DNA from 3 places in the Peptacetobacter sp. AB800 genome. Region 3 is predicted to be linked to each of the others. Evidence: riboswitches for the same ligand, from Rfam matches in the RefSeq annotation. Region 3 holds a riboswitch; each other region holds the start of a gene.

What was found. A riboswitch is a leader RNA that binds a small molecule or an ion and turns the genes downstream of it on or off. The one in region 3 is predicted to bind glycine.
Region 1: linked by a shared signal. The riboswitch ahead of ACK2WN_RS10530 (alanine/glycine:cation symporter family protein) and the one ahead of ACK2WN_RS09495 (saccharopine dehydrogenase family protein) in region 3 are both predicted to bind glycine.
Region 2: linked by a shared signal. The riboswitch ahead of ACK2WN_RS07925 (GrdX family protein) and the one ahead of ACK2WN_RS09495 (saccharopine dehydrogenase family protein) in region 3 are both predicted to bind glycine.

The regions. Positions count from the first base shown of each region.
Region 1 is NZ_JBLOUI010000046.1:1,251-11,731, forward strand. It holds gene ACK2WN_RS10525 (DUF1097 domain-containing protein) at 47-514, shown strand; gene ACK2WN_RS10530 (alanine/glycine:cation symporter family protein) at 728-2,122, opposite strand; glycine riboswitch at 2,233-2,327, opposite strand; gene ACK2WN_RS10535 (heavy metal translocating P-type ATPase) at 2,660-5,380, opposite strand; gene ACK2WN_RS10540 (ArsR/SmtB family transcription factor) at 5,449-5,820, opposite strand; gene ACK2WN_RS10545 (MalY/PatB family protein) at 6,051-7,241, opposite strand; gene ACK2WN_RS10550 (amino acid ABC transporter ATP-binding protein) at 7,354-8,091, opposite strand; gene ACK2WN_RS10555 (amino acid ABC transporter permease) at 8,093-8,767, opposite strand; gene ACK2WN_RS10560 (transporter substrate-binding domain-containing protein) at 8,856-9,677, opposite strand; gene ACK2WN_RS10565 (hypothetical protein) at 9,877-10,481, opposite strand, start outside.
Region 2 is NZ_JBLOUI010000024.1:10,735-21,215, reverse strand. It holds gene ACK2WN_RS07960 (DUF3785 family protein) at 1-299, shown strand, start outside; gene buk (butyrate kinase) at 353-1,417, shown strand; gene ACK2WN_RS07950 (carbon starvation protein A) at 1,490-2,944, opposite strand; gene nadA (quinolinate synthase NadA) at 3,607-4,527, shown strand; gene ACK2WN_RS07940 (L-aspartate oxidase) at 4,545-5,852, shown strand; gene nadC (carboxylating nicotinate-nucleotide diphosphorylase) at 5,830-6,666, shown strand; gene ACK2WN_RS07930 (M3 family oligoendopeptidase) at 6,731-8,413, shown strand; glycine riboswitch at 8,771-8,876, shown strand; gene ACK2WN_RS07925 (GrdX family protein) at 8,975-9,349, shown strand; gene trxB (thioredoxin-disulfide reductase) at 9,524-10,474, shown strand.
Region 3 is NZ_JBLOUI010000035.1:5,831-16,311, forward strand. It holds gene clpB (ATP-dependent chaperone ClpB) at 1-1,545, opposite strand, end outside; gene ACK2WN_RS09480 (hypothetical protein) at 1,563-2,156, opposite strand; gene ACK2WN_RS09485 (replication/maintenance protein RepL) at 2,172-2,588, opposite strand; gene ACK2WN_RS09490 (GGDEF domain-containing protein) at 2,844-3,992, shown strand; gene ACK2WN_RS09495 (saccharopine dehydrogenase family protein) at 4,115-5,362, opposite strand; glycine riboswitch at 5,571-5,674, opposite strand; gene ACK2WN_RS09500 (patatin-like phospholipase family protein) at 5,767-7,056, opposite strand; gene ACK2WN_RS09505 (TerD family protein) at 7,081-7,629, opposite strand; gene ACK2WN_RS09510 (TVP38/TMEM64 family protein) at 7,726-8,523, opposite strand; gene ACK2WN_RS09515 (DMT family transporter) at 8,785-9,717, opposite strand; gene ACK2WN_RS09520 (sigma-54 interaction domain-containing protein) at 10,084-10,481, shown strand, end outside.

The DNA of each region.
Region 1 (10,481 bases), on a different contig from region 3:
ATATGTCCGAAAGATATATCAACTATTTTTTTATAAGGAGAAATATATGTCAAAAAAATTATCTAATAATACTCTATCAGCTTTTGCAACAGCTCTTCTTTGTACTATTTGGATGGTTATTGCAAATGCAACAGGTCTTTTAGGTTGGGCTGGTTTTGCAGGATGTACAGCTTACTTTGCTGGTCCTAAAAAAGGTGTTTCTGCACTTCCTCTTACTTTTGCTTGTGTTGGAAGTGGTGTAGCTTATGCATTAATATCAGTTCATTTAGGAAATCAAATAGACTTTGCTCAGATAGGTCTTGTATTTACATTTGTAACTACATTCCTTATGTGTGCAGGCGGAAAAATAGGTATAATATCATTCGTTCCAGGAGCATTCATGGGTTCATTCTCTACATTTGCAGCTGGTGGTGATTTTATGATAATACCATCTATAGCAGCTGGAATAATATTAGGACTATGTTGTGACACATTAGGTAAAAAATTATGTGCTATGTTTGGCTCAGAAGAATAAATCAAACTAAAAAGAGGAGCTCGTTTCAAACGACCTCCTCTTTTTCATTGTTTTCTTTTTTGAATCTTAAATCTTAACTTTATATTTCATATTGATTTCGCACCACCAAAATCAATACTACAAACTCACTTAATATATTCCGATTTTCCTATTATTTTAATCGATTAATTTTATACTTATAATTTTATGTCTAAGCAAATATAAACTTCTATGCTATTTTTCATCTTTATCTGAATCGCCATTTACATATTTCTTGTATATACCCATTACTACGCCACTAAGTGCAAATAATGCTATAGCATTTGGTATAACCATCAGACCATTGAAACAGTCAGCTAACTGCCAAACTAATTCAACTTTTAATGTAGATCCAACTATTATAAATAATATAACTATTAAAGAATATATTTTTACTGCTTTCTGTCCGAATAAGTATTTTACGTTTATCCGTCCGAAGAAATGCCATCCAAGTATAGTAGAGAATGCGAAGAATAATAAACATATTGCTATGAATAAATCTCCACCACTACCAAAAGTATTTACGAAAGCTGTCTGAGTAAGTGCTATACCTTCTTTTCCTGAATCTAAAACACCACTAGTTAATATAGAGAATGCTGTTAAGTTTAGTATTATGAAAGTATCTATAAATACACTAACCATAGCTGTTAATCCCTGTTCATGAGGGTTTTTAGCTGCTGCTCTTGCATGTGCATGAGGTGTAGAACCCATACCAGCTTCATTAGAGAATAATCCTCTTGCTACACCGTAACGTATAGCTTCTTTTATAGATATACCAACTGCACCACCAAGTACTGCCTTTGGATTAAATGCTCCAACTATTATCATTTTGAAAGCTTCAGGAACTTCTGATATATTCATTCCTATTAAAGCTAAACTTCCTATTATATATACAAATGCCATTATAGGTACTATTTTTTCAACAACTGATGCTAATCTCTGTGTTCCACCTATAAATACAAATCCTGCTACTACAGCTATTAATAAACCAACTGTTATAGGAGGTATATTTATATTTCTACTTGCAAAAACTTCTGAGAATGCTGCACCTATTGAGTTTGACTGAACCATATTACCCATAAATCCAAGTGCTAATATTATTAATACTGAGAATGTCGCTGCTAAGACTTTACCAAATTTTCCTGTAAATGCAGCTCTGATGTAGTATACAGGTCCTCCTGTTACTTCGCCATCTACAACTGTTTTATATTTCTGAGCAAGAGTTGCTTCTGAATAAATCGTAGCCATTCCAAAGAATGCACTAAGCCACATCCAGAATATAGCCCCTGGTCCACCAGAAAGAAGTGCTGTAGCTGCACCAGTTAAGTTACCTGTACCAACCTGAGCTGCTATAGCTGTTGCTAATGACTGGAAAGGTGTCATTTCACCGTGTTCTTTCTTTTCACCGTTTAATTTTAGGTTACCGAACACTAATCTGAAGCCCTCTCCAAATTTTCTAACCTGTATAAATTTTAGTTTGAATGTGTAGTATATCCCAACTCCACATAAGATGAATAGTAGTAAGAAATTCCATAAGAATCCGTTTACGGCTACTACTACTTCTAATAGATTGTCTAAGAATAATTCCATGTTTTTACTCTCCTTTTCTTTTATTTTTTTGGAAATAAAAATAGAGCTGATATATCAGCTCCAAAAATAAGAGTAGAACATTTGCAAACAGACCTTAAAAATTTGATCTGCCTTACTGCTCTGTCCTTTTGCCTGAGAGATTTGCAAACTTAGTTTGTGTACACCTTCGGCGCCCCTTTTTTGGAGACTCTCCAGAGTTCCTAATAGATTTTTTATTAATTTTATAATTACAATTTATCTATCTGTTTAAATAATATCATCTATTTTGAGTAATTACAACATTTTTTCTAAATTTATTGAAATTTTCAAAAAACACACATATTTCCTTTTTATTTTTAGGAAGTATGTGTGTTTTAATATTGTTTTATTTATTTTTTAATGTATACAACCAATTTTTTTACAGTAGTAAAATTAGGAATACGTTATTTACAGAATATTTAATTTATTAAACTTTTATTTTTTAAGTTACTAAACTATTTTTACTATATCATATTTCTATAATTTGTATAAAAAATTATGTGATTCTATAAAAATAATTTATTCTTTTAAAGTTCTCATTGCATTAAGTACGGCTATTAATGCAACACCTACATCTGCAAATATTGCTTCCCACATATTTGCAACTCCACCAGTACTCATAAGCATAACTATTACTTTTACACCCATTGCAAATACTATATTCTGCCAAACAATTTTATTTGTTTTTTCAGATATTCTCTTTGCTATAGGTAATTTAGATAATTCGTCTGTCATAAATACTATATCACTTGCTTCTATTGCTGCATCAGATCCTACACCGCCCATAGCTATACCAACGTCTGCTCTAGCTAAAACTGGGGCGTCATTTATACCGTCTCCTATAAATGCTGTATTTCCTGTGCTATTTTCTTTTGCTACTTCTTCAAGTATTTCAACTTTCTGATTAGGTAGAAGTCCTGAATAATGTTTGTCTAATCCAACTTCTTCAGCTATCTTAGCTGCAGCAGCTTCATTATCTCCTGTTAGCATTACAACATTTGTTATACCAACTTTTCTCATTTCTGCAATAGCTCTCTTACTATCTTCCTTAACCTCATCAGATATTACTATGCATCCAGCATATTTGCCATCTACTGCAACGTATACAGTTGTTCCAACTTCATCTATCTTTTCATATTTTACATTTTCGCTATCTAAAAGTTTAGAACTTCCTGCAAGTATTGTCTTTCCATTGTATAAAACTTTTATACCATGCGCTGCTATTTCTTCATACTTGTCTATTTCACTTAATTTTACTTCTTCTTCAAATTTTTCATTATAGCTTTCCATTATAGATTTTGCTATTGGATGGTTTGAATTCGCTTCTGCAATTGCTGCAAATCTTAATAATTCATCTTCTGACATTCCAACAGGATTTATTTCTGTAACTTTAAATACACCTTTTGTTATAGTACCAGTTTTATCAAGTACAACTGTATCTACTTTTCTTAATGCTTCTAAATAGTTACTTCCCTTTATAAGAATACCGTTTTTAGACGCAGATCCTATTCCACCAAAGAAACTTAGAGGTATTGATAATACTAATGCACAAGGACATGAAACTACTAAGAATATTAATCCTCTGTATAGCCAATCTCTAAACACAGCACCTTCTATAACTAGTGGTGGTATAAATGCAACTGCTAATGCTAGTCCAACAACTATTGGAGTATAGTATCTACAGAATTTAGATATAAAGTTTTCTGTCTGAGATTTTCTACTTCCTGCATTTTCAACCATATCAAGTATCTTAGCAACTGTAGATTCTCCATATTCTTTAGTTACTCTTACATAAATTAATGCATTTGTATTTATTGTTCCTGATACAACTTCTTCACCTGGTTTTACACTTCTAAGTACAGATTCACCAGTTATTGCAGAAGTATCAAGCATTGCTTCACCTTCTGTTACAATTCCATCTAGTGGTACTTTTTCACCTGGTTTAACTACTATTACATCGCCTACTTCTACTTCTTCAGGATCTACCTGTATAATTTTTCCACCCTGAACTAAGTTTGCAAATTCTGCTTTTATTTCCATAAGAGCAGATATTGATTTTCTTGACTGACCAACTGCTTTCTGCTGTAAATATTCACCTATTTTGTAGAATAACATAACACCAACTGCTTCAGAATGTTCACCTATTGCAATTGCACCTATTGTAGCTATCGACATTAGGAAGTTTTCATCCATTACCTGACCTCTAAATAGGTTCTTTGCAGCTTTTAAAAGTACATCTCCACCTATTAAAATATATGCTGCTAAAAATACAACCACACCAAATGTACCTGTATTTCCAACTGCCATTTCATATATTCCAAATGCGTATACTATTACTCCAATTATAATTTTTATTAGATCTTTGTTTATTTCTTTCTTTTCTTTTGGTTTTTCAACCTTTTTAGGTTTAATTTCTTCATGGTCGTGGTCATGATGATGTCCTCCACAGCCACAACTTTCACTATGTTCGTGGTCGTGATGATGATGTTCTCCGCAACCACATTCTTCATCATGATTATGCTCGTGGTAATGATGTTCTCCACAGCCACAATTTTCACCGTGTTCATGATGATGTTCTTCTGAATTATTTCTATTTGCATATAGTACGTTTAAATCTATTCTTCCATTTCTTGCTGTATTTCCAGATTCAACTATATTTCCCTTATTATCAAACTCTAAAGCTCCAACAACTTTATTTTTTAATAAACTTACTGTTAATCCACTTTCTGTTTCGTGTATTATCTTTGCTATTTCAGACATATGCTGCTTTGTAATATCTCTAGCCTTAGCAAATACAGATAATTTCTTAGCCACAAAGTTCATATTGCTGTTTTCTACATATGCTAATTTTCCAACTTTATCATTTATCTTTTCCGCACAATGTGCACAGTTTAAATTATTTAATAGAAAATCAACTCTTATAACTTTATTTTTATCTATTTCATCTTTTTTCTCTGACTTAATTATATTTCCCTTGTTATCGAAACTTATTTCCCCAAGCACTTTGTTCTTTAATAGACTTACAGTCAATCCACTTTCTGTATCATGAATTATCTTTGCTATTTTAGACACATTAGCTTCTGTTATGCTTTCATTTTCCATAAATACAGATAATTTTTTTGCCACAAAATTCATGTTGCTATTTTCTACATAGTCTAATTTTGAAACTTTGTCATTTATTTTTTCTGCACAGTGTGCACAATTTAAACCATCTAGTAGAAAATCTATTCTTGTACTCAATTTAATTCACATCCTTTTCTTAAAATCCCTTTATTTTATACACATTAATTGCCTATTGTTGATATCTTCTATCTTCCATATTCTTCTTTAACATGTTCTAGTCCATATTTTAATATTCCACTTATATGTTCATCGTCCAATGAATAGAATACTGTTTTACCTTCTTTTCTAAATTTTACTAGTCTAGCATTTTTTAGTACTCTAAGCTGATGAGATATCGCTGACTGAGTCATTCCAAGAAGTTCTGCTATGTCACATACACACATTTCATTAGAGAATAGTGCAAATATTATTTTTACTCTAGTTGTATCTCCAAATACTCTAAATAAATCTGATAAGTCTGCTAACACCTCTTCATCGGGCATCTCTTTTTTTGTTTTGTCTACTACTTCTTCATGTATCTTTTTTTCTGTACAACAATCTATTTCTTTATTTTTCATAGGTTTTTCTCCTTTCTTAACGTTTTAATATATGAATAACTGTTCATATATTCATTATAATCCGCTTACTATTTTTTTGCAATAGGTTTTATAAAAATATATGAACAATTATTCATATATTCTTGTAATAAGTCATTTCACTAATACACATTCATTCCTTTTAATTGACTGCAATAAAAAAGGACCAGTATTTTTTACTGATCCTCTGATTTTATCTTTTGTAAATTATATTATCTATTTTCAAAAGCTACTTTTATTCTATTCATACATTCTTCTACTATTGATCTTGGACAAGCTATATTTATTCTTTCAAATCCGCTTCCTTCTTCTCCAAACATAGTTCCTTCGTCGAATATTAAGCCAGCTTCTTCAAACATTATTGTTTCTAATTCTTCTGCAGTTAATCCATATTCATTGAAATCAAGCCATACTAGATAAGTTCCTTCTATTGGTATCATTTTAACTTTTGGAAGATTTTCTTCTACAAAGTTCTTTATGTATTCAACAGTTCCATCTAAGTATTCGTTTAATTCATCTAGCCAATCTTCACTTTCATTGTATGCAGCTATTATAGCTTCTATAGCGAAAGGATTTGGTCCACTCTGTGCTCCACTTCTTGAAACTTCTACATTCCAAGCATTTCTAAGTTCTGGAGTGTTTATTATTATATTAGACATCTGCATTCCTGCTAAGTTGAATGTCTTACTTGGAGCTAAACAAGTAACTATATGTTCTTTATATTCTGGGCATAATTTCTGTAGGTTTATATGTTTATATCCTTTTCTTATTAAGTCATTGTGTATTTCATCAGCTATTATGAATACATTGTGTTTTTTACATATTTCAACAACTTTTTTGAGTTCTTCTTCAGTCCATACTCTACCTATTGGGTTATGAGGTGAACAAAGTATCATAACTTTATTATTAGGATCTGCTGCTTTTTCTTCTAAATCAGCAAAATCCATTGTATATTTTCCATCTTTATATATTAATGGGTTATTTACTACTTTTCTGTTATTTTCTTTTATTTTATTTGTGAATGGATAGTAAACTGGTCTTTGTATTATTACACCGTTATTTTCTTCTGTTAATAATCTTAATAATATAGATATTGCTGGAACTACACCACCACTAAACATTATTGATTCTCTGTCTAATTCCCAGTCAAATCTTCTTTTGTACCATCCTAATATTGCATCGTAGAATCTCTCTACTTCTCTAGTACTGTATCCAAATACTTTTCTGTCTACAACTTTGTGTACTGATTCTAGTATAGGTGCTGCTACTTCAAAATCCATATCAGCTACCCACATTGGTAAAGCTCCTTCTTTTGCTCTAGGAAATGATTTATCTAAGTTATCCCATTTTATACAGTTTGTATTTCTTCTTTCTACATAAGCATCAAAATTATATTTGCCCATTTTTTCATCTCCCCAATTTTTGATTTTATTAATAAAAGGGATTACTACATTAATTATAAAATTTTATGTAACAATCCCTAATTATTATTATATTTTAATTTATTATTTATATCTACTCTGAAATTATCTGCGCTAAGAATTTCTTTGTTCTATCCTTTTGAGGATTAACTATAACCTCTTCCGCAGTTCCTTCTTCGACAATTTCTCCACCACTCATGAATATCACATGGTTAGAAACATCTCTAGCAAATCTCATCTCATGAGTTACTACAATCATTGTAACTTTCTGTTCAGCTAATTCTCTCATTATATTTAAAACTTCTTGTACTAGTTCTGGATCCAGAGCTGATGTTGGTTCATCAAAAAGTATAACTTCTGGATTTATAGCAAGAGCTCTTGCTATACCAACCCTCTGCTGCTGTCCTCCTGATAAAGTAGATGGATACGCATCTTTTTTATCATACATTCCGACCTGTTTTAAACATTTAGATGCTATTTCTTCAGCTTCTTCTTTTGATTTTTTCTGAACTATAATTAAACCTTCCATTACATTTTGTAGTACAGTCTTATTTTTAAATAAGTTATACTGCTGGAATACCATACTTGTATATTTTCTAAGTTGATGAATTTCTGCTTTTGTTATATGTTCAAAATTTGTACTAAAATCACCTATCTGTATTTCTCCACTATCTGGCTTTTCAAGATAGTTAATACATCTTAATAGAGTAGATTTTCCTGTTCCTGATGGCCCTATTATAGCTACAACATCTCCCTGATTTACCTCTAAGGAAATATTATTTAATACTTTATTAGAACCAAAACTTTTTGATAAATTTTTTATTTTTAACATATTACTTAACTCCCATAGATTTATTAATACGTTGTTCCAATAATTTTTGACCTTTTGTTAATAATGCTATAACAACCCAATAAACGATTAGTACCGCTGCATAAGCTTCCATAACTCTAAAGTTTTTAGAAGAAATTAATTTAGCTTCTGACATTAATTCAATTACACCTATTGTAAATCCTAGTGAAGATCCCTTAATCAAACTTATAAATGAGTTTGATAATCCTGGAAGTGCAACTCTAAATGCCTGAGGAATTACTATTCTTCTCATAACCTGAAGCTCTGTCATACCAATACTTAAACCAGCTTCTCTCTGTCCTTTATCTATTGAACTTAAAGCACCTCTTATGGTTTCAGACATAAATGCCGCTTCATTCATCGACATTACTATAATAAGTGCTGTTATTGGTTCCATTTCACTTAAAAAACTTACAAATGGCGTTATTGCAAAATAAAAGAAGAACAACTGTGATAACATAGGAGTGCTTCTAAAAAACGATACATATATAGCAACAACTTTATTTAATACTGGCACTTTATATTCAACTATCAATGCCAATATTACCGCTAATATTAATGATATAACTAATGATATTGCCGCTATAAAAAGAGTAACCTTTATAAACGGTAATATTTCAAAAAGCGTTTCTTGAAAAATATCAAATCTAAAATTCATTTTTAGTTTTTACTTCCTTTTTAATTATTTTATCAAAAATACTGCTGAAACAATATTTCCAGCAGTATTTTTATTTATTATAATATTTTTATTTATTCATTACAGATTCTGATATATCCATACCAAAATATTCATTATATAGGTTAGTTAAGAATCCATCTTCTTTCATTGATTTTAATGCTTCATTAAATTTATTGTATAATTCTTCATCACAATCTTTTAAGAATGGATACGCATTATTTTCTTCGTATAAGTTTTCTCCAACCTGTTTAAGATTTAAACCACCTTCTTCTATCATTCTATCAAATGATAAAACTGGATATGAATGTGCATCTGCTTTATTCTGATTTACAACAAGTCCTCTTTGTTCTTCTGTTATAACTACTTCTATTTCATCATTAGGATCATTTTTTTCTTTGTATTCTTCTATAAATTCTTTTTCAAATCCTGCTGGCTGACAAGCAAATCTTTTACCTTTTAAATCTTCAACAGAGTTTATTGAATCATCATCTGCTCTTACTGATAATTTATATGGATTGTATGCATATATTTCTGAGAATTTATATTTTTCTTCTCTTGCCGGAGTAACACTTATCTGCTGAGCAACTGTGTCAACTTTTCCTGCATCTAATAGTCCAAACATACCATCAAATGATGCTACTTCAAATTGTATTTCATAGTCTCCCATTCTTTTTGCTACTTCTTTTAAGATGTCAACATCTACACCTACTATCTCTTCTCCTTCTTTATAACACCAAGGATTGTAAGTTGCTGTTACACCTACTCTTAATACTTTCTTTGTTTCTGGTTCTTTTGCTTCTTCTTTTTTAGCTTCATTTGAACTACAGCCAACCATTGAGAACACTGTAGTACATGCTAATACTAATGCTAATAATTTTTTCTTGAACATTTTTATTCCTCCCTACTTGATAAATTTTGTTCATTTTTTATTATTTTTTAAAAAAATAGCATATTTTTATGCTATTACCTTAAATAATACATTAAAAAAAATGGCATAGCAAAAAGTTTTTTTCTATACCATTTATTATATTTATATCTTTTTTCTATAACAATGAATTGTTATACTATTTTATTCTAACAACTAAACTTTATTCCTCATCTAAAAAATCATAGAAATCATCATTACCAGACTCAACAAAATCATACAGCGCATTCTGTTCAAAGAACATCGAATCCTGATACTCTAACCCCTTATAATTCACCTTCAACAGACCATTAATATAATTTCTATCTCTCTCAGAATAAGTCCCAACAAAGAACATCCCATCTAAATAATAATAAATCGCCTTAATATCATTATTTATAACATAAGACTTCTGCTTAACATGGTCGTTATTAAAATTAAATCTAGTAAAGAATACCGCATCCTCATCCATATCACTTCTAAGAACAAACGGATTATCTTCATAGAACTTTTCTACAAACTCTTCTCCATCTTCAACCGTATAAATATCTACAAACTCTTCCTTAGAAATCTCGTCAAACACCTCAAAATCATACATAGGCTCAGACTCAGAAACAACCATAGAATTTAACTTAAATCCTTTTTCATTTTTCTCAATACTAAGTGCAACTTTACAGAAATAATATCCATCATTGTCTTCGTAAATAGTTTCAACAACATATTTTCCATTTCCTCTTGATGTTACATCTGTTTTTAAAAGTGCACCATTTATATTTGTTATGTGCATAC
Region 2 (10,481 bases), on a different contig from region 3:
GATTAGTTTCTGAAGCTGAGGATGTAGAATTTGCAAAAGAGTATTATCAAGAAGCGTGCCCTGATTGTATGGCAGGTGTTAAAGAAAAACAGAAATTCTTTGCTTTTTATGAATATCATTTCTATATTTTCACTAAAGATGGAAAATATGTTATAAGTGATATAGATAAAGAATATAAAGGAAATTCATTCAATAAGCTTAGTAGAGCAGGTAAGGTTGACGACAGCTATATAGTTAGCATAATAGTATGTGCTGAATGTGGGGAATATATAGTTCAGGTTGAAAATTGTGAAGTGTAAAAAATTAATGTTTTAGTATTCAAGAAAATATAGTGTATGAGAGGTAATAGGATATGACGTTTAGAATATTAGCGATAAATCCAGGATCGACTTCAACTAAGGTTGCAGTTTATGATGATGAGAATTTAATAATGAGCGAGTCAATAGCGCAATCATCAGAAGAGCTTTCAAAGTATAAATGCAATATGGATCAGTTAGAAATGAGAACTGAAGCTATAGAAAAATTGCTTCTAGAAAAAGGTATAGACGTAAAAAGTTTAAGCGCTGTGGTTGGAAGAGGTGGAGCCCTTCCACCAGTTAAATCTGGTGCGTATAGAGTAAATGATTTAATGATTGATACTCTTAAAAATAGGCCTGTATTAGACCATGCTTCAAACTTAGGAGCTGTTATAGCTAAGTCTATAGCTGATTCTGTAGGTATAAATTCATTTATTTATGATTCTATTTCTGTTGATGAGATGAGTGATGTGGCAAGAATATCTGGTTTAAAAGACTTTGAAAGAACTAGTATGGGGCATGCTTTAAATACTAGAGCAATGGCTTTAAAATATGCTAAAGATAAGGGATTAGATTATAAACGTTTGAATCTAATTGTTGCACATGTTGGTGGAGGAGCTACTGTTTATCTTCATGAACATGGTCAGATGAGTGATATGATTTCTGATGATGAGGGTCCATTTTCACCAGATAGATCTGGTAGAGTTCCTTGTATAGCTTTAATAGAAGAATGTTATGCTAATAAATTTAGCCTATACGATATGAAAAAGAAGATAAGAGGTAAAGGTGGTATATACTCTTACCTAAATACAAACGACCTAAGAAAAGTTGAAGAAATGATATCTGATGGCGATAAATATGCTGAAATAGTATACGATGCAATGGTTTATCAGATGGCTAAGGCTATTGGGGAGATGGCGACAGTTGTAGATGGTGATGTAGATGCCATTATAGTTACGGGAGGAATAGCGCATTCTAATATGTTTACAAGTAAGCTTAAGAAAAAAGTTGGATTTATTTCTCATGTAGAGATTATGCCAGGAGAAAATGAAATGGAATCTTTAGCATTTGGAGCTTTAAGAGTATTAAGGGGAGAAGAAACTGCTAGAGAATTTAAATAAATATAATAAAAAAGACTATGCAATTTGCATAGTCTTTTTTTATATTAATTATTAGTTATATCATGATTAAGATTAAGCTAATCTTTCACCATCAACTGTATTTTTACCTTTTTTAATAACTAAGGCTGCGTATACAATTGCTAATACAACCCCACCTATGTAAGCTATATTCATTGGTAATCTGAATCCTATCTGAGCATTTAAGATGTACGCAGATATGATGAATACATAGAACATACCTGGGATAAGTGACATGATGTAGTTTTTCTTATGAGATAATAAGTAAACTGTTATCATAGCAAATGCGAAACAAGCTATAGTCTGGTTAGCCCATGCGAAGTATCTCCATAATATATTGAAACCTTCTGCATTTGCTTTAGCGAATACTAATATAGCTGCAACTGGTACGAATATACAAGCTGATAATGTAAATCTGTTTTTCTTCTTAGTCTGGTCGATGTGAAGTGCATCACCTATCATAAGACGAACAGATCTTAAGGCTGTATCTCCTGAAGTTATAGGAAGAACTATAACACCAAGTATTGCTATAAGTCCACCAACTTTACCAAGTAAGTCATTAGCAACTATACCGATAACATCTGGAGAACCAACCTGTTCTGGAGAAACAAGACCTGGAGCATTGTAAACACCCATTGCTGCTGCTGACCATATCATAGCTATTAAACCTTCAAGAATCATCATATCGTAGAATGTAAATTTACCTTCTCTTTCATTTGTAACAGATCTAGCTATTAAAGTAGCCTGAGTTGAATGGAATCCAGAAACGATACCACAAGCAACTGTTACAAAGAAGATAGGAAGTATTGGTAATCCCTGAGGATGAACACCCATCCAGTTTTCAGCTGTTAAAGGAGTTAAATCGTATCCTTTTACAAATATACCTATACCAACACCAACTGCTGATAATAGAAGTATTATACCAAATATAGGATAAACTCTACCTATTATCTTATCTATTGGGAATAATGTAGCTGCTAGATAGTAAGCAAATATAGCACCGTAAACTATCCAAACAACTGGGTTAGATATAACTGACTGCTGATGAAGTATCTGAGTCACAACTAAGTCCCCTGGAGTGTAGATGAAAACTGCACCAACTAGTATCATTAAGAAGCAAAGGAATACGTTGTATACATTATATACACCTTTTCCTAAGTATTTTCTTATTATACCTGGCATCTGTTCACCGTTATTTCTTAAAGATATCATACCACTCATGTAGTCATGCATTGCACCACCAAGAACGCAACCTATTGGTATTAATATGAACGCTATAGGTCCAAATAATATACCCTGGATAGGTCCAAGTATAGGTCCTGTACCTGCTATGTTAAGTAGTTCGATTAAGGCGTTCTTCATTTTTTTCATAGGAACGAAGTCAACACCATCTTCAAGAGTTATTGCTGGAGTAGGTCTATCATCTGGTCCAAATACTTTTTCACAGTATTTACCATAAACCATACCACCAACTAGAAGCATTACTAGTCCAATTAAGAATGCTGTCATTGTAAAACACCTCTTTTTAAATATAAAATTTTTAGGAGTTGTATTTTATGTTAAATTCAAAATAAAGTTAATATAAAAAATAAATATAGTTGATAAAAAATCAACTAAAAAAATTACAATTTCAATACAAAAATACAATTATTAAAATTCAACATTGTATACAAAACTCTTTATATATAGTATACAACTATAGAATATCATAATCAAGTGTGAAAAATATGCGATAATATCAAATAAAAATAAAGAAATTAATGAAAAAAATAAAGTAAAGAAAGAGTAGTCAGGAAAAGCTTTTTTTATTTTGAGTCAATGTAAAAAAATAACTCACTATAAAAATGTTAAAAAAGTTACAGATTTATGATAATTAAAAATGATAATTTATTTATATTCGATAGAAAAAATATATGATTAGATTTATTAAAAAATATAAAAATAGCTAAAAATAAATATAAATGATAAAAAAATAACAAATAATAAAATTTTTAAATCATTTGAAAATGATAGAATTTCTATCAAATATGTTAAAAATTTCTTTATCATTGAAGAAGATAAAGTATAATGCTATAATAATTTTGAGTTATAATTAGAAAATAAAAAATAAAATCGTAAGATTGTCAAAAAAGCTAGATAAAAAAATAACGAGAAAGTGGTGTACAAATAACATGAACGAAAATTTAGTAAGCAAAATTAAAGAGCTTAAAAAAGAGAGAAATGCTATAATATTAGCTCATTTCTATCAGCCGCCTGAAATACAGGCGATAGCAGACGAAGTAGGAGATTCTTATTATTTAAGTGAAATAGCTAGAGATTGTAAGGAAGAAGTTATAGTATTCTGTGGGGTTAAATTTATGGGAGAAAGTGCAAAAATACTTTCACCAGAAAAAACTGTACTTATGCCTGTGAAGAATGCTGGTTGTGTAATGGCAGATATGGCTAGCGAAAAGGCTGTTATAGAAATGAAAGAAAAATATCCAGAAGCATTAACAGTATGTTATATAAATTCAACTGCTGATGTTAAAGCTCATTGTGATGTGTCTGTTACATCATCAAGTGCTTTAAAAATACTAGGTAATGTTGAAAATAAACAGATATTATTCTTACCTGATAGAAACTTAGGTGGATACATAGCTGAACACTTCCCAGAAAAAGAATTTATACTTTGGGATGGATGTTGTACAATTCACGATAGAATAAAAGAAAGTGAAGTAACTGAGTTAAAAGAAGCTCATCCAAATGCAAAGGTATTAGTTCATCCAGAATGTAGAAAAGAAATAAGAAGTATGGGAGATTTTGTTGGAAGTACTTCTGGAATAATAAAATATGCTACAGAAAATGAAGCTAAAGAATTTATAGTAGCTACAGAAGAAGGAATATTATACGAGCTACAGAAAAAAAATCCTGATAAAAAATTCTATTTCCCAGGAGGAAATGGTGCAATACAGTGTGGTGATATGAAAAAGACTACATTAGAAAACTTATATAATACTTTATTAAATATGGAAAATGAAGTTATAGTAGAAGAAAATGTTAGAGTTAATGCTTTAAATTCACTACTTAATATGCACAAATTATCAGAGGGATAAAAAATCGAGGGATAAAAATGAAATTAGAAAAAGATGTTTTAATTGTGGGCAGTGGAGTAGCTGGACTTTACTGTGCTCTTAATTTAAATCCAGAACTAAATGTAACAGTAATATCTAAATCAACTATGGACAATAATAATACATATCTTGCTCAAGGTGGTATATCTACTGCATTAAATGAAGCGGATATTAAACCATTTGTAGAAGATACTATGAAAGCGGGAAAATATAAAAATAGAGAAGAGGCTGTTCAGGTATTAGCTGAAGAGTCTATTGAAAATATATCTCAGATAGTTGAAGAATATGGTATGCCACTTGATATGGAAGATGGAAAGATAGATTATACTAGAGAAGGTGCTCATAGAGTAAATAGAATAGTTCACTGCAAAGATAATACAGGTGAAATAGTATTTAAAACTCTTTATAAAGCAGCACTTACTAGAAACAATATAGAAATGATAGAAGATGCAACTCTTCTAGATATAATAACAGAAGATGGCAAATGTATCGGAGCTAGAGTATTCAAAGATGGAGAAGAAGTGCATATATTTGCTAAAGATGTAGTATTAGCTTGTGGAGGTATTGGAGGATTATTCAAAAACTCTACAAACCAAAGACACTTAACAGGAGATGGTATAGCTATAGCTCTAAAAAATGGAGTAGAAGTTGAAAACCTAAACTACATACAGATACATCCAACAGCATTCTATGAAGAAAATTCAAATGGAAGAAGAATGCTGATATCTGAATCTTTAAGAGGAGAAGGTGCTCTTCTTAAAAATAAAGATGGAGAAAGATTTGTAGATGAATTACTACCAAGGGACGTTGTATCTCATGCGATATTTGAACAGATGAAAAAAGATGGAACAGATTATGTATATCTAGATGCTAGACACCTTGGAGAAGAATATCTAAAAAATAGATTTACATTTATATACAACGGATGCCTAGAAAGAGGTACTAATATAGGTACAGATCTAATAAAAGTATCTCCAGCACAGCATTACTTTATGGGTGGAATCCATGTAGATCTTAATTCAAAAACTACTATGGACCATCTATATGCAGTAGGTGAAGTTAGTTGTACAGGGGTACACGGTGCTAATAGATTAGCAAGTAACTCATTACTTGAAGGATTAGTATTCTCAAAAAGAGCAGCAAATGATATAAATGCACATATAAAAGATACAGAACTTGTTACTAAAGAACTTCCAAATCTTGAAGTTTCTGTAGATGAATTAATGAAAGAAAATAAAATGAAAGTTATTGATGAAATAGTTAAAATTAGCGAGGATTTCGATTATGAATTATTTGATTGTAGATAAGATGATAAGAGAAGCCCTTATAGAAGATATTCCAAATGAAGATATAAGTACTAATTCTGTAGTTGGTGAAGAATCAAGATCTACAGTAGATCTTATATGTAAAGCAGATGGAGTAATAGCAGGGCTTGGAGTATATAAAAGAGTATTTGATATACTTGGAGATGTTGAAATAGAATTCTATGTAAAAGATGGAGATAAAGTACAGAATAAACAGTTATTAGCTAAACTTACAGGAAGTACTAGAAATCTTTTAATGGGAGAAAGAGTTGCACTTAATTACCTTCAGAGAATGAGTGGTATAGCAACTATGACTAATAAATTTGTAGAAAAATTAGAAGGAAGTAATACAAAATTATTAGATAGTAGAAAAACTATACCTAATCTTAGAATATTAGATAAATATTCTGTTAAAATGGGTGGTGGAAACAACCATAGAATGAATTTATCTGATGCTGTAATGCTTAAAGATAACCATATAGGAGCTGCTGGTGGTGTAAAAGAAGCTATAGAAGCAGCTAGAAACTACGCATCTTTTGTTACTAAAATAGAAGTTGAGGTTGAAACTTTAGATATGGTTAAAGAAGCTGTGGAAGCTGGAGCAGATATAATAATGTTAGACAACATGGACTTAGAAACTGCTAAAAAAGCTTTAGAGATAATAGATTATAGAGCTATAGTAGAATTCTCTGGAAATGTTACATTAGATAATATAGAAGAGATAGGTAAAATAGGTGTTGATGTTGTATCTTCAGGAGCGCTTACTCATTCAGTAAAAGCACTTGATATAAGTATGAAAAACTTAAAAAATATATAATTTATATATAAAAAGATAGCTGTATAGGATAATTCTTATACAGCTTTTTTTGAAAGGTGGTAAAATGAAATTTTCAGAGTATAAATATGAAAGACCAAATTTTAAAGAGATTAATAAAAAAATAATATCATTAATAAATGATATGAAAAAAAGTGATAATTTTGAAAAATTTGATAAAAATATAGTAGAAATAAATAAAATAAGAAACCATGTAGAGAGTATGAAGACACTAGCATCTATAAATTATAGTATAAATACTCATGATGAAAAGATAGCTATAGAAAATAGATATTGGGATGAGTATGGTCCAGAGTATAAAAAAATAGATAAGATATTTTATGAAACTATTGTAAATTCAGACTTTAAAACAGATATAGAAGCTAAATATGGCAAGCATTTTTATAAACTTGTAGAGTTTAGTTTAAAGGAATTTTCAGATGAAATAATAGATGATTTAAAAATAGAAAATAAACTTTGTTCTGAGTATACTAAGTTATTAGCATCTGCAAAAATATTTTATGATGGCAAGTATAATAACTTATCACAAATGAATAAATATATGTTATCAGAAAACAGAGAAGAAAGAAAAGTGGCTTCAGAAAAATTCTATAATTATTTTAAATCAATTGAAGACAAATTCAATTCTAATTTTGATGAGTTAGTAGAAGTGAGAAATAGAATTGCTAAAAAGTTAGGATTTGATAATTTTGTAGAGTTAGGATATATAAGAATGAAAAGAACTGAATATGGGGAAGCTGATGTATCTAAATTTAGAGATGAAGTTAGAGAAAAATGGATTCCGTTAGTAGATGAGTTTAATAAGCAAAAGAGAGTTAGACTAGGAATAGATGAATTAAAATATTACGATGATGATATTGAATACCCAGGTTGGAATATGGAACCTTTAACAGATTATGATGAAACTTTAGATGCAGCATCAAAGATGTATCATGAATTATCCAAAGAAACCGGTGAATTCTTTGATTTTATGGTAGAAAATGAGTTTATGGATTTAGAAACAAAAGAATCTAAAGGATTTGGTGGATACTGTACGTATATACCGGAGATAAAAGCTCCGTTTATTTTTTCAAATTTCAACAAGACTTTTGATGATGTAGATACATTAACTCATGAAGCTGGTCACGCATTTCAGCTTTATATGTCTAGAAGTATAGACATGCCAGAGATAAACTTCCCAACATTAGATTGCTGTGAAATACATTCTATGTCTATGGAACTTTTGACTTGGCCTTGGATGAAATTATTCTTTAAAGAAGATGAGGATAAATTTAAAAGAACTCATATGGCAACTATAGTTAGGTTAATTCCGTATTGTATGGTGGTAGATGAGTTTCAGCATATTGTATATAAAAATCCAAAACTTACTCCAGAGAAAAGAAATTCAGAATGGAGAAGACTAGAGAAAATATATACACCATGGAAGGATTATGATGGAAATGAGTTTTTAGAAAAAGGATGCTGGTGGTTTAAACAAGGTCATATATTTAAGAATCCATTTTATTATATAGATTATGCTCTTGCTGAGGTTTGCGCACTTCAAATTTGGGCTAGTATGGAAGATGAGTACGAAAGAGTTTTAGAGAATTATATGCATATTTGCAAAAATGCTGGTAAGAGATCTTTTGTAGAAACAGTTGAAGTTGGAGGTTTAAAATCACCTTTTGAAAAAGGGTGTTTAGATACAGTTATAGAAAAAATCTATAATTGGAGTGTTGGTAAGGTATAGATAAATAGATAATAAAAAACATTATCTTGTAAGTATAAAAAATATCAATAAAATAAATATCTATAGATAAAACACAATATAAATTAAAAAATATATATAGAAAATTAAATAAAATATATAAAAATAGCCAAAAAATAAAAAAATATGACTAACAACTTTAATGAAAAATCAAAGATGTAAGTAGCTAAAGTTAAGTATATAACTAACTTTTATGAGTTGTTAGAAAAATATGTGAAAAACATTTGAAAAAATAATAGAAAAAAAAATAAAAAAAAGACTTGATATTTGTATCGAAAATTTATATACTTAACTTAACAAATATAGAGACAGACAAAAATAAAAAGTTTATATTTCTGGATGAAGCGTATAGGAGACTTCCTTAAATGGGGACCGAAGGTACAAATGTTTACTATTTCCCGATAGTAAATGTGAAATTCTCAGGTGAATATACTATATTGCGGACAGATCTCTGAAGATGAATTTTGACAGGGAAGACAAATTGGGAGATTTGTTTTCTCTGTTTTTTTGTTTAAAGTTTCTAGGATGAAAGAGAGTGTAAAGATGTTTATAGTAACAAATAATTCTAAAATAAAAGAAAGTTTTCCTGAAAAGGATGTAAGACTTATTGATACATCTTACATAGGTGTTCTTGAAGAATGTAGAAAATATATTCATAAAGGATGTAAACTACTTTCACACCCACTTTATGGAAGTGTAAAACCTAATGAAACTCCTTATAGAACAGTTATAATGGCTGAAGGAGAAGGATTAGATTATCAGTCAGTGGAACTAATAGAAGATGCAATAAATACAGCTTCTAAATTCCAAAATGACAAGAAAACTCCTAACTGGATAGAAAGAGTAATGGATGATTTTAGAGTTATAGATTTAGATATAATGACTAATACAATCTCAAGAATCCAGTATGAGTATTAAAAGAATAGTATTATATTTATCTTTGTGGAAAACATTTACAAATGTATTTGTGCGATAGGAAAACATTTTTCGAAGTATTGTACTAGTAATTACTATTCAAAAATATAATATTGTTTTAAATTTTGAATTTTAAATTAATAAAAAGATTTATATTTCAATCAGGAGGATGACGAAATGGAAAATTTATATGACATAGTCATAATCGGTGGAGGACCAGCTGGACTAGCTGCAGGAATATATGGAGCTAGAGCTAAAATGAAAACTCTAATATTAGAAAAAACTAAAAACGGTGGACAGATAGTTATAACTCACGAAGTTGCAAACTATCCTGGATCTGTTGAAAATGCAAGTGGTCCATCTTTAACAGCTAGAATGGTTCAGCAGTGTGATGAATTCGGTGCTGAAATAAAAAGAGATGGTGTAGTTGAAGTTCAACTTGAAGGAGATATAAAAGTATTAAAATGTGAAAGTGGTACAGAATATAGAGCTAAAGCTGTTATAGTTGCAGCTGGTGCTAGCCCAAGAAAAATAGGATGCCCAGGAGAAGCAGAATTCACTGGTAAAGGTGTTTCTTACTGTGCAACTTGTGACGCTGACTTCTTTGAAGATTTCGAAGTATTCGTAGTTGGTGGAGGAGACAGTGCTTTAGAAGAAGCTATGTACTTAACTAAATTCGCTAGAAAAGTTACAATAGTTCACAGAAGACAGGGATTCAGATGTGCTAAGAGTATAGAAGAAAAAGCTAGAAAGAACCCTAAAATAGAATTCTTACTAGATACAGTAGTTGAAGAAATAAAAGGTGACGGAATACTACAATCTGTAGTATTCAAAAACACAGTTACTGGAGAAACTCATGAATATTTCGCTGATGAAGAAGACGGAACAATGGGTGTATTCGTATTCATAGGTGTTATAGCTCAGACTGATTTATACAAAGGTATATTAGATATGGACGAACAGAACTACTTATTAACTGACGACCACATGAGAACTAACATACCAGGTGTATTTGCAGCTGGTGACTGTAGACAGAAACCTTTAAGACAGGTTGTAACTGCAACAGCTGATGGTGCAATAGCAGCAACTCAGGCTGAAAAATATATAGAAGAACACTTTGCTGAATAATCAGTAA
Region 3 (10,481 bases):
TTCTAAGTGAGGTATTTCACTGTATTTAACTTCAGCTGCTTTATTATAGTCGTATTCTCTTTCGTATTTTTCTACTCTACCTCTAGCATCATCTAACTGAGATTTTAAGTTTTTAATTTCTGTTATGTAAGATTTTTCTTTATCGTATTTAGCTGTCATTTCATCATTCATAGATTTTAATTCAGCTATTTCTCTCTGTATATCTATTAATCTTGCTTTACTCTTATCGTCTTCTTCTTTTAGAAGTGCTTCTCTTTCAGTTTCTAGAGTAAATAATTTTCTTCTTATTGAGTCTAGTTCTGTTGGAAGAGAGTCTATTTCACTTCTTATCATTGCACTAGCTTCATCTATTAAATCTATAGCTTTATCTGGTAGGAATCTATCACTTATATATCTATCTGATAATTTTGCAGCTGCAACTATTGCATTATCGTGGATTCTTATACCATGATGTATTTCAAATCTTTCTTTTAATCCTCTTAGTATTGATATTGTATCTTCAACACTAGGTTCTTCTGCTATTACTGTCTGGAATCTTCTTTCTAGTGCTTTATCCTTTTCTATATATTTTCTATATTCGTCGAATGTTGTAGCACCTATGCAGTTTAATTCACCTCTAGCAAGCATTGGTTTTATTAAGTTACCTGCATCCATAGATCCTTCTGTTTTACCTGCTCCAACTATATTGTGGATTTCATCTATGAATAATATTATCTTACCATCAGAGCCCTGAACTTCTTTAAGTACTGCTTTTAATCTTTCTTCAAATTCTCCTCTGTATTTTGCACCTGCTATTAATGCACCCATATCAAGTGAGAATATTATTTTGTCTTTTAGACCTTCAGGAACATCTCCTCTAACTATTCTTTCTGCTAACCCTTCAACTATTGCAGTTTTACCAACACCAGGTTCACCTATTAAAACTGGGTTGTTTTTAGTTCTTCTTGATAATATTCTGATAACACGTCTTATTTCGTCATCTCTACCAATTACTGGGTCTAATTTATTCTTTTTAGCTAAATCTACTAAATTTGTACCGTATTTAGCTAATGCATCGTATGTACCCTCTGGATCCTGAGTATCTACTCTCTGATTTCCCCTTACCTGGTGAAGTACACCTAAGAATGCATCCTTAGTTATACCAAATTCTTTTAATATCTTGCCTGTAGCTGTATTTTTTTCAAGCTCTATAATAGCAAGCATAACGTGTTCAACACTTATATATGAATCTTTGAAGTCCTTTGATATTTCTTCTGCTTTTAAAAGTACCTCGTTTATTCTTCTAGTAGCTGTAACCCCCTGAGATTGAGCTCCTTCCCCATAAACTTTAGGTATTCTATCTAATTCATTTTCTACAGATCTTCTAACTGAATCTGGAGATATTCCCATTTTTTCTATTATATTAGGAATTAATCCATCTTCCTGATTCATTAATGCTGAAAATAAATGTATTGTATCAACCTGCTGGTTGTTATGTCTGACAGCCTCTTGGAAAGCTTCATTCAGACTCTTCTGTACTCTTACTGTCATTTTTTCTACGTCCATAATCTATCCCTCCATTTTTATGCTCTATCATTTATTATTATAGATTTTCTCAAATCTATTAAACTATCTAGAAGATTTTCTCCCCTAGTAGTATCAAACCTTAAATTCATTACAAAACTCTTATCCTCATTGAAAAATCTAAACAAATCATTTGAAGATGCATTTAAATATAGATTTGTATCAATCTGTCTATCCTCTCCAACCATGAGATTGTTGCATTTTTCTAAGAATGAGTTTCTAAAATTCATAGTGTATGCACCTGAATTTTGATCATAGCTGTAAAAGGCTACATTGTTGAATACTCCAATTAGATTAGAGTTTATAAAATTATACATTCTGTTATTGTTGTATATTGATATTTGTTCATATATATACTCCCTAAAAATTGGATGTACGTTTTTTTCAAGCTTTACCGCCAACTCTTGTGGCATTTCAAAGTATATCTTCCAGTACTTTGGATTATCCTTTTCTAAAGTAAGAGCTGTCTTTTGTCTGCCTTTATCTTCAAATTTATATAGTTTACAGATAAAGTTACTTTTTTGAAGAGAAGTTCTCTGTTCTTCAAAAAAGGAATCAAACCACTGGAGTATATTTCTATCTAGCTTCAGCATCTAAATCCCTTCTTCCTATTTATATTTTTTCTTGGATAAGGAATTGTACTCCTCCATTAGCTGATCTCTTTCTGGTTTGCTGCCCTTATAAGAGATAGCTGGGTTTATCATATACTCCCCATTTCTTACCCTCTGAATAAAGTCTCTTTTCTTCAACTTTGTAAACAATGTCGAAAGAGATGTTTTCGGATAATCAAAGATTTCTGCCATTTCATCTAAAGTCATTCTTATCTTATTCTCTCTATCCATAGCTTCTATAAGCATAAGTGGAATTAAATCTTTTTTTGTATAAGACCCTTCTACAACCTTGACGAAATTTTTTAAGCATATATTTGAATACTTATCCTTCTTGGGTACGAGGTTTCTACTTTCTGTATATTTTTGATCTACATCAACTTTTGATGAACTATTTATCTCAAGCACTTTACTCACCTCGTTTCTTCCTCTTTCGTTAACCCTATCATAGTCCTTTTTTAAATGAATGTCAAAGCAAGTTTTTGTGAAAATTTATCTCTTGCGCTAACTTTTATTTATCTCATAGATAAACTTTTTAATTTTAGTAAACCTAGTATTTTCAACGGCTTGAGTTTAATTTTAAAAAAATATCAATTTTTTTGAAAAAAAATTTTTAATAATCGTTATGTGCTATAATTATCTTAATAAAATTATTTGCAAGAGGTGTTTTTTATGGCGGGGGATTTAATTTTAACAAGTCAAAAGTTAATATTAAGCACAAATTATATGCTTTTTTTATACGGATTATTTACAATTTTTATGTTTTCACTTTTAGATAGGTATATGAATGAAGTAAGCTCTATGGATTTTTTATATCTAGGATTATTTGATGCAATGGTGGCTCTTCCACTATTTTCATTTAAATATCCTGATACAAGCTATGGATTTTTATTTTTAGGATTATCTATAATTCCTCTATTAAAACTTTATCAGGCATATTGTAATAGTAAATACTTTCATTTTATAAAGCTAGTTAATAGATTTGCAGTTGTCGTTACGATTGCAGTATTTTTATTAGATAATGTATCTATTTTCCCAGTAGAACATTCTGATACTTTTATTTATATAATACTTTTTATTGGTTTACTGCTTACTACATTTTTAGCTGCAAATATATATAGAGAAAAAAGTATTACCCCTATTTTTTCTTCAGCTAATTTAATACTTATACTTAGCATAGTAGGCGGTGCTTTGGGTGAAAGTATAGAGATAATAATTTTAGGAATTTTAATATTCTCAATAGTGGCTACAGTTGCCCTTATTGATAATTTTGTAAAAGAATACAGAAATAAAACATTGATATATATGAGAGAAAAACTAGTATATAAAGATATCCTTACATCAATGAAAAATAGGCAGTCTTTTGAAAAGCAGTTAACAGAAGATGATAAAAATATAAATGATTTTAATTCATATTGGGCTATTTCTATAGATTTGTCAGATATTAAATACGTAAATAATAATTTTGGTTATTCTCATGGGGATAAATTAATACAAAATTTAGCAGATAGTATAGAAGATACTTTTGAAGATATCGGCAACTGTTTTAGAATAGGTGGTGATGAGTTCATTATTCTTATCAAAAACGAACCTAAAGAAAAAGTTGAGAGATATATAGAGTTATTCCAATCTGTGGTATCTTCTTACAACAAACTACACGATATTAAAATGATTACTTCTTTAGGATATGACTCTTATAAATTTGGTTATGATAAATCTATATTTGATTTAGTGAGTAGAACAGATTATATGATGTGTAAAAACAAAAGAAGGTTTAAAACATCATGGATGCCTGACGCAAACGAAGAATTACAAGAATAGAGAATAATAACTAACTTAGTGTATTGAAGAAGATAGAAAAAAACTCCTCTACAATGCAACTTGATTGCCTGTAGAGGAGTTTTTCTATGACTTCACTATCCTAAAGTTATTAACTTATACGTTTACATTTCTTTTATTTTATAATCAAATCCAGCTTCATCCATTATGTTTAGGTATGGCATCGGATCAAAATATTCTGGAGAGTATACACCTTCTCCTGTCCATATTCCTCTACCTATAAGCTCTATTGCTATTGCTGCTCCAAATCCTGTCTGAGCAACTACAGCCTGCATTCCCCAATCCTTCATAGATTCCTGATTATCAAATGTCTGGTACATCATTATTTCTTTTTCTTTGCCGTCTTTAATTCCTTTACAATGTATACCAACGCACATTTCTCCAACCATTTCATTTCCTATATCTTTAGGCTGAGGAGCACACGCAGCTACAACATCTCTAGGTGAAACCTTCACTCCACCGACTTCTACAGGCTTAGTTCCTCTAAGTCCTAACTTATCTATAACTTTTAATGCGTTCATTAAGTTTTCATCAAGAGATATTTTATACGTAACTCTTTCTAGTCCGTACTGTTCAAGGTATCTAGGCATTGTAACAGTTTCTTCGTGCTCAATTTTGACTAATGTGTTTTCACCTACTTCTGGCATATCAAATTTTTCTTCACCAGCAAAGGCATCTTCTACTATAAATCCACCGTTGTTTTTATCCCATTCAACATTAGGATTCATACATTCATCTAAAACCGTCCACACATTAAATCCAAATATAATATCGTCTTTATCTGCAGAATGTATCTGAAGATTTCCACCGTCTTTTACATGTATTTCTTTTATTTCATCAAATAATTCTGTTGCTGCGTATTTTGCAAATACATTTACAACTCCTGGATCTATTCCCATGCATATACAAGCTAACTGTCCATTTTCTGCCCATTTTTCGTGTCTATCAAAGTTGTATTTTGTCATAGGCTCTGTATAACTATTTTCTATACCTAAACCAAATGCAGGATTTTCCATTGGAACAGACCAAGTTCCCATATTTCCGTAATTTACTCCCGCCTCAAATGCTGCATCAAATATATAATTACTTAAAAATGGAGCTGTTGCATCCATAACAAAATCTAAGTTATATTTTTTTACAAGTTCTTTCATACTTTCTTTTGATTTTGCATTTACAAATTCAGGCTTAAATCTATCGTAATCTCCTAGATTATCACAAACCTCTTTTGCTCTCTCTAAATCGTAGTCAGAAACAACTACAAGCTCTAGCCAATTGCTACTTTTATCTCTTTCTTTTAAAATCCTTAAAATTGATTCGCCGACTGCTCCGGCACCTACTAATAACATTCTCATAATTCTTATCTCCTCTTTGTATATATAGTCTTGCATCTTACACAAATATGGATTTCTCTTTTTATTGTAAATAGGAATAAAAAATACCAACCTTACAAAAACATAAAAAGAGATACAGATACACAAATAAATGCATCCATATCTCTGTCCTTTTGCCAGTTGGTTATATCCTCGTAGGCGGTGAATTTAATCACTCTCTCCAAAGTATCGTCAGACTGCCCTCCTTTTGCCTGTCAGTTTCCACAGAAACAAGATGAAATTTCTGTTTTGCTTCTTCGGCGCTTTTTACAAAGTCTCTAATGCAGTCGTCATCCGAACATATTTGATTGTCATTTTTATAATATAAGATTTTTATCAAACTGTCAAATTTTTTAATTCTAAATATTTATTTTTTTAATACTTATCTAATCCCAACCATCATCATCTTTATCTTCATTCTTTTCATAACTTTCCAGCTGACTTACATGATATCCTATATCATCCAACATACTCTCTTCAAATTCCTTTAGAATACTTTCCTTAAAAGTTATAGGAGTTATCTTTTCTATTGGTTTTGCAAGTCTAAATGCTGCCTTTTTAAGCTCAGATAATTTTGAACTAGATGAATCATCGTCCTCAGATTTATTTATACAGTCTATAAATTCATCCAATGAATAAACCTTAAATTTTTTAATCTTTTTCCCCTCTGCTATAGACTCAAGCAACGCTATAAAAATATCTTGATAAGTCGCATCTTTTCCCATTTTTAAAGCTTCTGCAGTTTCTGGAATAAGATTTTCAAAGAGAATTCTTTTTGGATTTTTACCAACAACTCCTCTGCTTTCTGCATAAGGTAATATCTTTTCATCTGGATAAGAAATCAATCTATTCATAAACTCATCGTCTGTTATTCCATCTATGTAGTATTTATTTCCTTTTAATCCTTCAATTTTTTTAATCCGGTCAAAATATCCTCTAAGCATATTTCTTCTTATAGTATCATTGCTGAATATAAGACCTCTCCCAAGTGGCTCAGAAGGTTTTATTTCTATAAACTTAGTATCCTCTTTTATAGGCTCTCTAAGTTTTCTGTTTGGAGAAACTCTAACAGCTATTAAATCATCATACCCTTTGCTTTCTAAAAGCCTTAGAGGACAATTATCATAAAATCCCCCATCTATAAAGAATTTACCATCTATATCTTCACTTTTAAAAACAGGCAGATTTGCACTAGCCATTATGTAGTCCTTTATCTTGCCTTTAGGAATATCCTCCTTAAAAATCTCCACTGGTACAGGTTTTAATCCGTCAAACTCAACTGTAACAAGACCAAAATCCATTTCAGATGCGCGGATTTTATCCTCATCTATATAAGTATCCAAAATTCTTCTAAGCTTTGTAGTATCAATTCCTTTATTTGCTATGACTTTTTTTGCTTCAGTAGATGCATATTCTAACATACTTCTATCTATATTCTTGTCGAGCAAATTCTCCATAAACTGGTTATCCACATTGAATAATGTCTCAGGTTGCATATTTTTCCACATATTGTAGCATACATCAAAGTCACCCTGAACTATCATAGCTGCATTAAATGCACCTATAGATGTTCCAACAGCTCCTTTAAATTTATATCCTCTTTCAAAAAGTGCCTTTAGTACTCCTAAATGGTATGCGCCTTTTGATGATCCACCTTCTAATGCAATTCCCTTCATAATTATCACCTCCTGTGATAATAGCTAAATTCCTAGACCAAATTTTTTACCTAGACTTAAAAGACCTCCATCTAGATAATCTGTATTTACATTAAATTTCCATTCACCGTTGTGTCTATACATTTCACCAAATACTATCTCTGTATTCTGACCTACACTATCATTTATCTGGTAGTTATATATTACTTCTTCTCGATCTAAATCTATTATTCTCATAGATAAATAGTCAAATCTATCGTAATATCTAAATACATCACCGTACTCAGTTAAAGTAAGTGCAAATGCTATCTTTCTTATTTTATTAGGTATTTTAGACATAGTTATGTAAACTTTATCTTCTCTTTCGTTTAATTTAACTGATTCAGATGGATGCTCTCTATTTTCACTGTAGATAAAATCTTCGTAGCTAGTCATAGTTCCGCTACCATCAGTTAAGAAAACAGCTGTACCCATTTCAAAATCATCTTTCTTTAAATAATTATTTACTCTATAATCAAATTCAACCAAAACATTTTCTAATTCTGGTATATCTCTTGTAAGTTCAACTTTCTGACCTTTAAGTATTTCCTTCATCTTAAAAAATTTCTCCTTCTACTAAAAATTTCTACTTATTAGATTATACAACAAATCTCTAAAAAAAGTGAACTTTACTAGTAGATTATATGTAATTTATTCTTGTTCATCTTCTTTCTTTTTTCTATATTTTTTATTTGACTTATCGATTGTTATATTTACAAATCTCTTCTTTTGTTGTTTTTTTAGATTTCTTTTTTCCTTTTTCTGTTCTTTCTTTTCTTCTTTTATTTCTTTTTTATGTTCTCTCTTTACTTCCTGAATATGTTTGATTTTTTTAGTACTTTCTTCTATCTTAACTATACTAGCTTCTATTTCTTCTTCGTGCTGTTCTAGCTTCTTATTAAATCTCTTACCTATTATCCACGAAACTAAAGTTAATCCTATAAATAATCCTATTTTTATTGGACTATGTATAAATCCTGTTATATCTTCAGAAATATAACTTATTATTATAAACATTACAAACTTACCAGTCAACATAGGTGGTATAAAGTCTATTAATTTTTTCTTGCCACAAAGTGCAGATGCCAAAGTGGCCCGGCAACTAGGCATAAATGGACATGCATAAGCTAGGAACAAAATACTGAAACCTTTTTTATCAACCCATTCTATTACCGAATCTACTTTATTATTCTTTAAAAGCCACTTTAAAATCCTAATATTTCTAAATCTAGACACCACTAAAAATAGCGCCGTTGTACCTAGCCCTGATCCAATCCACGATATGACAAGACCTTTGAACATACCAAATATTGCAGCATTTGCAGAAACTATTGCTACGAGTGGAAGCGCTGGTATAAAACTCTCTATAAATGCACTAAAAAGACCTGCAATTATAGATAATATTAAATTATCCTGTGCTATATATAATAAATTTTGAATGTGCTCCATAATAAAACCCCTCTTATCTATATGATACAAATTAAATAAATATTAGTTTTAATATTTATTTTTATTTGTTTCTTTAATATATATATTTGATATATGCTCTTATTATACCTTCTTATTCTTGAGGAATTCTTAACTTTTTCTATAAATATTCTAAAAAAGCTGCTACATTTTCTCCCCTAAAATGTAACAGCCTTTAAATCATTCTATAAAAATTCACCCTATATAATTTAACTTTATAAATATAAATTTGTTTAATTAAAGCTATCCAACGTATGCTTCTGCTTCCATTTCCTCAACAACTTCTGTTTCAACTTCTTTATTTCCAGCAACTGCTGTAAATGCTGATACAAACATTATTGCAACTCCTATAGCTTTTCCAATAGTGAATACTTCACCTACTACAGTCCATCCTATTATAGATGCAGCTATAAGCTCAACAGATGCTACAACACCTACTATTGAAAGCTCACAACCTCTTGCAATTCCCTCAGCGTAGAATATATATGCCATCGCCGCTGGGAATACTCCTAGAAGTATCATATATGGAAGTACATTCATGTCTGTAACAAATCCTATCATTTCAACTGGTTTTGCTGAAGGTATCATAAATATTGCTCCAAATAAAAATCCATAGATTAAAATTGTTTCACTTGAAAATTCTTTTAATGCATTTTTACTTATTATTGGCATTAATGCATAAGTTATTGCTGCCATTATTCCCATTATTATTCCGTATGTATTTATTCCTTTTAGATCAAGTACTCCACCAGTAACTGCCATAATTGCTCCAATACAGCATAAAATTAGAGAAATTATCTTAGCTCTAGTCATTTTTTCTTTATAAACTATTTTTGAAAATACCGCTAAAAACAATGGTGAAGTATATAAAAGAACTGCAGCTATTGAAACACCAGTCACTTCTACTGCTTTAAAATAACATTTATTAAAAAGCCCCTGACATATTATTCCTATTGCTCCACAATATAAAAGACATTTTAAATTTATTTTTAAAACTTCTGGTCTTCTTATTAGCGAATATAATGATAACACTATAAATCCTATAAATAATCTAGTAAATGCAACCTGTTCAGATGAAAGACCTCTTTCCATAAGCATATTTCCAAATAATCCTAGCGTAGACCATAAAATCCCTGCCATTGCTATAAATACGTATGAATTTGCACCTTTTTTCATATAATTACCCCCTCAATTTTTTATTATTACATTATATTTGAATAGCAAAATACATGCCATTTATATAGTATTTTTATTTTTACATTTAACATTTATAAAAGTTAGCGTTTGCAATATATACAGTTTTTTTCTTATGATTATTTCAATTTTTATCATTTTTTTATTTTGACTATATATTTTTTTATCGTTTTTGTAGATATTTTTAAGTCATTTTTAACTTATTTATTCTTTTTCTCTTCATACAAATCAAAATAGACTTATTTTTAAGTCTTTTACAACTTATTTTTTAATTTACTTATGATTAATATTGTCTAAATAAGATTTTTAAGTTATATTTGACTTATAAATATACACGAGGAGGAAATTATGAAATATAGTAAAGATTTTTATCAAAAAATAATAGAAGCTTCCCACGACGAAATCTGTGTTTCTGACAAAAATGGTGTGATTATATTTTGTAATAAATCATTTGAAGAAAACTACGGAATTTCAAAATCAGAAATGATTGGAAAAAATGTAGAATACCTGGAAAATCACGGATATGCTACAAAGAGCCCTATTCCCCTTGTTATACAGAGTAAGAATCAGATTACAGTAGAACAAGAAACTCATACTGGAAAAAATTTACTAATAACAGCTACACCAGTTTTTTCCGACAATGGAGAAATTGAATACGTTGTTGAAAATGTAAGAGATATAACAGAATTAAACAAAATAAAAACAAAACTGCAGACCACAGAAAAAGAAATGAACAAGTATAAATC